DNA from 3 places in the Comamonas guangdongensis genome. Region 2 is predicted to be linked to each of the others. Evidence: riboswitches for the same ligand, from Rfam matches in the RefSeq annotation. Region 2 holds a riboswitch; each other region holds the start of a gene.
The links. Region 2 has a riboswitch for cobalamin ahead of AB6724_RS12620 (TonB-dependent receptor). Riboswitches for the same ligand answer to the same signal wherever they lie in the genome.
Positions count from the first base shown of each region.

Region 1: another riboswitch for cobalamin. It lies ahead of AB6724_RS00925 (TonB-dependent receptor domain-containing protein); the one in region 2 lies ahead of AB6724_RS12620 (TonB-dependent receptor).
Region 3: another riboswitch for cobalamin. It lies ahead of AB6724_RS16485 (TonB-dependent receptor domain-containing protein); the one in region 2 lies ahead of AB6724_RS12620 (TonB-dependent receptor).

Region 1 covers NZ_JBFYGN010000001.1:205,380-207,642, forward strand. Annotated here, with positions in the region: gene AB6724_RS00920 (FtsX-like permease family protein) at 1-718, opposite strand, end outside; cobalamin riboswitch at 784-1,010, shown strand; gene AB6724_RS00925 (TonB-dependent receptor domain-containing protein) at 1,076-2,263, shown strand, end outside.
Region 2 covers NZ_JBFYGN010000013.1:16,164-18,426, reverse strand. Annotated here, with positions in the region: gene AB6724_RS12620 (TonB-dependent receptor) at 1-1,274, opposite strand, end outside; cobalamin riboswitch at 1,536-1,793, opposite strand; gene AB6724_RS12615 (ABC transporter ATP-binding protein) at 1,846-2,263, opposite strand, start outside.
Region 3 covers NZ_JBFYGN010000021.1:22,548-24,810, reverse strand. Annotated here, with positions in the region: gene AB6724_RS16495 (cell division protein ZapA) at 144-536, opposite strand; gene AB6724_RS16490 (DUF904 domain-containing protein) at 578-787, opposite strand; cobalamin riboswitch at 1,019-1,259, shown strand; gene AB6724_RS16485 (TonB-dependent receptor domain-containing protein) at 1,330-2,263, shown strand, end outside.

The sequences.
Region 1 (2,263 bases), on a different contig from region 2:
CGTTGTCGGCCAGCAGCAGATCGATCCGGTCCAGTTGTTGAAAGCGCTGCAGCTTTTCCTGCAGGGCGGCGATGTCCATGACGGCCACGGGAGCGCCCGTGGCCGCTACCGTGCCGGCGATGCGCAGGGTCTGCAGCCGGCCGTTGAGCAGCCAGTGCATTGCGGTGTTGGACGCCCGTTCGGGGCTCAGCTGCAGGGCCTGCAGCGCCGCGGCGTTGAGGAAGACCGCATCGGGCGCGAACAGATCGAGCCGGTCGCTGCCCGCAAACAGCTGTGGCATCAGGGCCGGCGCCACGGGCGCGAGCTTGGTGGCATCGCTGCCCAGCACGCGCAGCGCCGTGCCCCGGGCCGCGCCCTGAGTAGTGCGGGCATCTGCGTCTGGCGCAGGGCGGTCGGCGTCCGCTGCGGGCAGCAGCACCGTGGTCTCGAGCCAGGGAACGGCGGCCGCCACGCCCCGGGTCCGTGCCACCTGCGCATAAAGCTCCAGCGGCAAGCCGTCCTGCATGGCGTGCAGCTGCAGATCGGGTTGGCCGTTGACGCTGCGCACCGCGCGCGAGAACTCGTCCAGAGCCGACTGGTTGATTACATGCACCGCAAAGCCCAGGGCCACGCCCAGCATGATGGCGAGCAGGGCCGTCGCCGTGCGCCAGGGATGCTGGCGCAGTTCCTGCCAGGAGAAGCTGGCCAGCAGCTGCAGAAGCGGAGAGTGGAACAACACGGCTGGGGACTATCGGTCGAAATGGCGCCCTGCATCTGCAGGCGGAGGAGCAAGTATGCGGCATCGCTAAAATAGAGGGTTTTGGTGCTCGCGGCGTTGTTCTGACGCAGCAGTTAAACGGGAAACATGGAGGTCTGCGTTCCCGCGGACTCAGCATGTACTGCCCCCGCAACAGTGAGTGCACAGGTGAAGAACCAAGCTGTCTACCGCAGCCACTGAAGCGCATAGCGCTTTGGGAAGGCCTGGCAGTGAGTGCATCAGTCTGGATACCGGCCAAAGATGTGCCAGGGCTTGCGAGAGCTTCTGGTGGGGGTCGCATCTGGCGGGGACGCCAGTGTCAACGGTTCAAGAATTTTTATGCATAGCTCCAGTTCCCTGCACCCGGGCGGCCTGCCCATGGCCGCAGCTTTTTCCGCACTTCTGACCTGGGCGGCCGCTGCCGCCATGACGCTGTGTTCCGTCACGGCCCGGGCGCAGTCTGTGGTTGCCGGCGAACAGCGCATGGCCGAAACCGTGGTCACGGCCACGCGCTCCGCCATCTCGGTCGACGAGACCCTGGCCGATGTGGCCGTGATCTCCCAGGAACAGATCGAGTCCATGGCTCCGGTACGCTCGGCGGCCGAGCTGCTGCAGCGTCTGGCCGGAGGAGTGCAGCTGTCCAGCAACGGCGGCCGCGGTGCGGCGCAAAGCGTGTTTCTGCGTGGCACGGCCAGCACCCAGACGCTGCTGCTGATCGACGGCGTGCGCTATGGCTCGGCCACCATGGCGGCCCCGGTGCTGGAGAACCTGCCGCTGGAGATGATAGAGCGCATCGAAGTGGTCAAAGGTCCGGCATCCGCACTCTATGGCAGCGAAGCGATAGGCGGTGTGATCCAGGTCTTCACCAAGCGCGGTGCGGATGCCGGCAAGCCCTTCCTCGGCAATGCCTCGGTGACCGCCGGCGAGAACGGCTACAAGGCGGCGTCGGCAGGGCTGCGCGGTGCGCAGGGCGGGTTCGGCTACCAGATTGGCCTGAACCGCCTGGTGGACCACGGCTTCTCGGCAACCAACCCCAAGGCCGGCCCCTATACCTACAACCCCGACCGCGACGGCTTTGACCAGACCTCGGTGAATCTGGGTCTGGGCTATGCGCTCAACAGCGACTGGCGCGTGGACACGAATTTCCTGCAGTCCGAGGGCCGCGTGCATACGGACTCGGGCCTTGGCTCCAATCCCTATTCCGACCTGAAGACCCGGGTGGCCAAGCTCAAGCTCACCGGCAAGGTGCTAGCCGACTGGACCACCTATGTCTCCGTGGGCCAGTCGCGCGACGAGCAGAGGAATTTTGGCTCGCCCTATGGCGACAGCCATTTCAACACCACCCAGCTCGAGTACAAATGGGACAACGAGATCCGTACCATGCTGGGCACGGTGCTGGCGGGGGCCGAGCGGCTGGAGCAGAAGGTCGATGTTTCCAGCGACTATGCCGTGACCCGCCGCAGCATCAATGCGGTGTTTCTGGGCCTCAACGGCAGCACGGGCCGCCACTCCTGGCAGGGGAATGTG
Region 2 (2,263 bases):
AGATTCTTGTCGAATGCGGCACTGCTGATCAGATCCAGGCGCGAGAATTCATACCAGTCGCGGCGGATGCCGCCCATCAGCAGCCATTGCTCGCTGATCTTCCAGGCATCCTCGATGAACAGCGCGTTCTGCTTGAGTTGCGAAGCGGTGCGAGGCAGATAGGGATCGGGGCTGTCCCAGTAGCCATTGACCGGGTTGAAGGCCGACACGGTGGAATCACCGGTGTAGGGTGAATTGCTGTAGCTGCGGAAATTGGCCTGCGAGGCATCCCAGCCCATGGCGATCCGGTGGTTGGCGGGCTTGAGCTCCAGCGCCATGCGATTGCCGTTTTGCTGCACCGCGTGGCCGATTTCCAGATAGTCGTAGCGATTCACCGTGCCCGCGCCCGGGCTGTAGTCGTAACCCTCGATGTTCTTCCAGTGGCGATCGGCACTGAAGTGGTAGAGCTCGTTGCGTACCGTGACCAGGTCGTTCACCCGCCACTCGGCCTTGGCCTTGAAGCGGCGATCCTGAAAATGGAGGTCGCTGTCGCTCACGTTGTAGTTCATGTTGCGCAGCTCGCGCACCACGCGTCCGTCCACCGTAGGTGTTCCGTAGTAGCGCGATGGGGCCTGGTTGCTGATGTCCGCCGTCAGATCGACGGTGAGGTCGCTGCGCGGCGTCCAGCGCAGCGCACTCATCAGTTTTCCGCTTTTTGAGTTGTCGAGCGGGCGTTCACCGTCGGAGCGCTCGCCATAGACATCCAGGCGGTAGCTCAGCGTATCGCCGATGGCGCCGGTGCTGCCCAGGCCCGCACGCACCGTGCCACGGCTGCCGGCGCTCAGCAGCAACTCGGTCGAGGGCTCGCGGTCGGGCTGCTTGCGCACGGCATTGACGGTGGCGCCCATGGTGCCGCTACCGTACATCAGCGATGCCGGGCCGCGCAGGACGTCAAGGCGCTCATAGCCCCAGCTGCTGTTGGGATAGGCGATGGTGCCGGCCGCCACGCCCAGCATGATGCCGTCCTCGGCCACGCCCACAGAATTCGGGCCCGCGAAGCCGCGGCTCGAGAACGACAGGCCACCATTGCCGGGCTCGCCCGAGGCCGACAGGCCCACGGTGCGCGTCACGGCCTCCACGACGCCATAGTCGGCGCGCTCCTGCATTTGCTCGGTCGATACGCCGCTGACGCTGGCAGGTAGGTTCAGAATGCGCACATCGACATGCGTGGCCGAGGTGGCCGGGCGATCGGTTTCGAGTCTGCCTTCCGCTTGGCGTGTTTCCTGCACTGTCACTTCAGGCAGAGTTTGTTGCGCCATTGAGGCTGCAGGCCATAGCAGCGCCAGCTGCACGGCGCGAAGCGCAAAAGGTGGGTTCTTGAGTGAGGAGTTGGACGCGAAGAGACGGGTTGTGGTGTAGCGCATTTCGACAAAAGGCGGAACTGCCTGATGGGAAAGCTGCGCGCACAAAGTCCCGGCCCCGAAGGGCGGAAGCTATAGCAATCTGGCGGCCATCCGCACCCCGCAGACAGTTGTGGCAAAACCCGCCCAGGGGCGGGTGTGAGTTATCGGCGGGCCGGTCTCCGGGCTCACAGGTCATTCATGTGCGAATGCACAACTCGCCTTCCCAGAAGACTCATGCGTGGCGAAGCGCGCTTGAGTCGTCTCCAGTGGCTGCAAGCGCTGCTGCGACTTGCGTGAGTGTGTTGTCCTGCTTACCGTTGCGGGGGCAGCCAAGGCTTCCTGATCTTTGGATCAGACCTTGTTCCCGTTTCACTCGCTCTTAAAGCAAGCACCTTCCGAAACGAAGCGCCATCAAGGCGCGCAGAAATTCTATCAGCCCTTGGTGGGGGCAATCGATTCCGGTTCAGAGCATTTCATCCGGCAGGAACTCAATCAGCGGCTTGCCCGTGCGCCGGCTAGGCCGTACCTGAGCCTTGACGCCATAGACATCGGCAATGGTCTCCGGCGTCAGCACCTCGGCGGGGGCCCCCTGCGCGACCAGATGTCCATTCTTGAGCAGGTAGAGCCGATCACAATAGTGCGCCGCCAGCGGCAGTTCGTGCAGCGCAGCCAGGGTTGTCAGGCCCAGGTCGCGAATCAGGTTCATCAACTCGAACTGGTGGCGCACATCGAGGTGGTTGGTCGGCTCGTCCAGCACCAGCAGCGGCGCCTGCTGTGCCAGTGCCCGGGCCATCAGCACGCGCTGCTTCTCTCCGCCCGAGAGGGTGGAGAAGATGCGCTCTGCCAGCGGCATGGCGCTCACACGCTCCAGCGACTCGGAA
Region 3 (2,263 bases), on a different contig from region 2:
TGTACCAAGCCCGTGCTCGTGGAGCATTGGTTCAAGGAAATATAAAAACCGGCAGATTTGCAGACGGTTTTATTCTACCGGTGATTGCCGAGGTCCAGACAGCAAAACCGCTTTGTTCCTATGTTTTCAGACTTTCACAATTCTCAGAGCAGCCGGGCATCGCTCTCCAGCGCCTGGTCCAGCCTGAGCACCAGCTGCTCGGCCAGCTCCTGCTGGCGCTGCTGCTCGGCCCTGACCGTTTCGCTGACTTCCTCGGCGGGCTGCTGCCGGGCCTGCTGCTCCTGCATCAGGGCCTGCATTTCGGCCTGGGCGCTGGCCATATGGGCTTGCTGGGCGTCGCGATCGAGTACGTCAAAAGCCATGTTGAGTGCCGCCAGCACCGCCACGCGCTCGCGCGATCGGACCTTGCCGCTGTCGCGAATGCGGGTCATGGCCTCGTCCACGCGGCGCACGGCTTCCTGCACGCGTTCTTCTTGACCATCGGGGCAGGTCAGCACATAGCTTTGCTGCATGATTTGCACATCGATCTGCTTCATGGGCGTCTGTGGCGGGGTCTGGTGATGGGAGGGGACGGAGGTCACTCTCCCTGGTTGGCGGGCAGGCGCTCGATCAGTGCATCCACGCGTGCGCGCGCAGCCTGAAGACGCAGGCGCAGCAGATCGCGCTCCTGGGTCAGGGCGGCGACCTGGTCGGAGAGCAAGGCATTGGTGCGCTGCAGTTCCTCGTGGCGAACCAGCAGACGCTCCACGCGCTCGGCAATGAGATCAAGAGAAGGCTGGGGGGTCATAGACTCTGCCATTGTAGGTCTTGCAGTCTGTGGATGGGCATTAATGTGCAGGCAAATCCGCAGTCTCGGTGCCGCCGGGTGGGCTGCCTGAGAACCTTAGTCGGAAAAGCGTCTGATTTCTCCCAAAATCGTAGCGCCCCGCGCATGTCGTATCTGCGCCAAGGACATTTTTAACGTAAGAAATCGTCACCCGATTCCTCCGAATGGAGGATGAAGCGCTGTATTAACTCATTACAATGCGCCGCTGTTGGTGCTCGGAGCCGCTTTTCTGCGGCCCCAGTTCAACGGGAAGCAGGGAGGTGTCCGCCGATTCACGGGCGCACCGAGCCTGCGCTGCCCCCGCAACGGTCGGCGAATGGAGTGCCTGCGCACCCGCCTCTTCCTTCCATAGCCACTGGCGTCTGCGCGCTGGGAAGGCTGGCAAGAGGACGATTCGCCTAGCCCGGATACCGGCCAACAGTGGTGTGCCAGCTTTTTTGCTCGCATGTGTTGCCCATCGTCGGCGGGTAGGCTGGCGGGGGCGTCTTCGTTGTTTGCTTTCCATGAGTTCGCAATATTCGCCTCTGTGCGCCGATGCACAGACGGTTTCGGGCGCGCGCGCCTCTTTCGCTCTTCGTTCCACCGGGCTGGCCGCGGCGCTGGTTTGCATGGCCTGCGCCGCACAGGCCCAGCAGCTCGCTCTGGCCCTGGGCGAGACCGTGGTGACTGCCAACCGCATCGAGCAGCCCCTGTCGGATCTGGTGGCCGACATGTCCATCGTGGATCGTCAAACCATCGAAACCGCCGGCGCGGCGGGCGTGGCCGATGTGCTGGCGCGCCTGCCCGGCGTACAGATGGTGCGCACGGGCGGCGTAGGCTCCAACACCAGCGTCTATCTGCGCGGTGCCGAGACTCGCTTTACGGCTGTGTATATCGATGGTGTGCGCATTGACTCCCAGTCCACGGGGGGCGCCTCGTGGCAGGACATTCCGCTGGAAGCGATCGACCGCATCGAAGTGCTGCGCGGCCCCGCGGCAGCGGTCTACGGTTCGGATGCGATTGGCGGCGTGGTGCAAATCTTCACCAAGAAGGGCGAGGGCAAACCCACTCCCTATGTGGGCCTGGGCTGGGGCAGCCGCGGCACGGTGAAGGCGCAGACCGGCATCAGCGGCGGCCAGAACGGCTGGGACTACAGCCTGGGCGCCTCGCATGCCAGCAGCAACGGCTTCGATGCCAGGACCGTGCCCGGCTTCAACCCCGACGCCGATGGCTACCGCAACAATGCTTTCAATGGCCGCATCGGCTATCAGATCACGCCCAACCAGCGCGTGGAAGCCACGGCGCTGAGCAGCTATATGAATGCGGGCTACGACGCCACCGTCTCCAAGACGGCGCCCATGGCCGATGATCGCAGCATCTACAAGATGAGTGCACTAGGCCTGAACTGGCAGGCCAAGTGGAGCGACGTCTACAGCACGCGTCTGCAGTACACCCAGT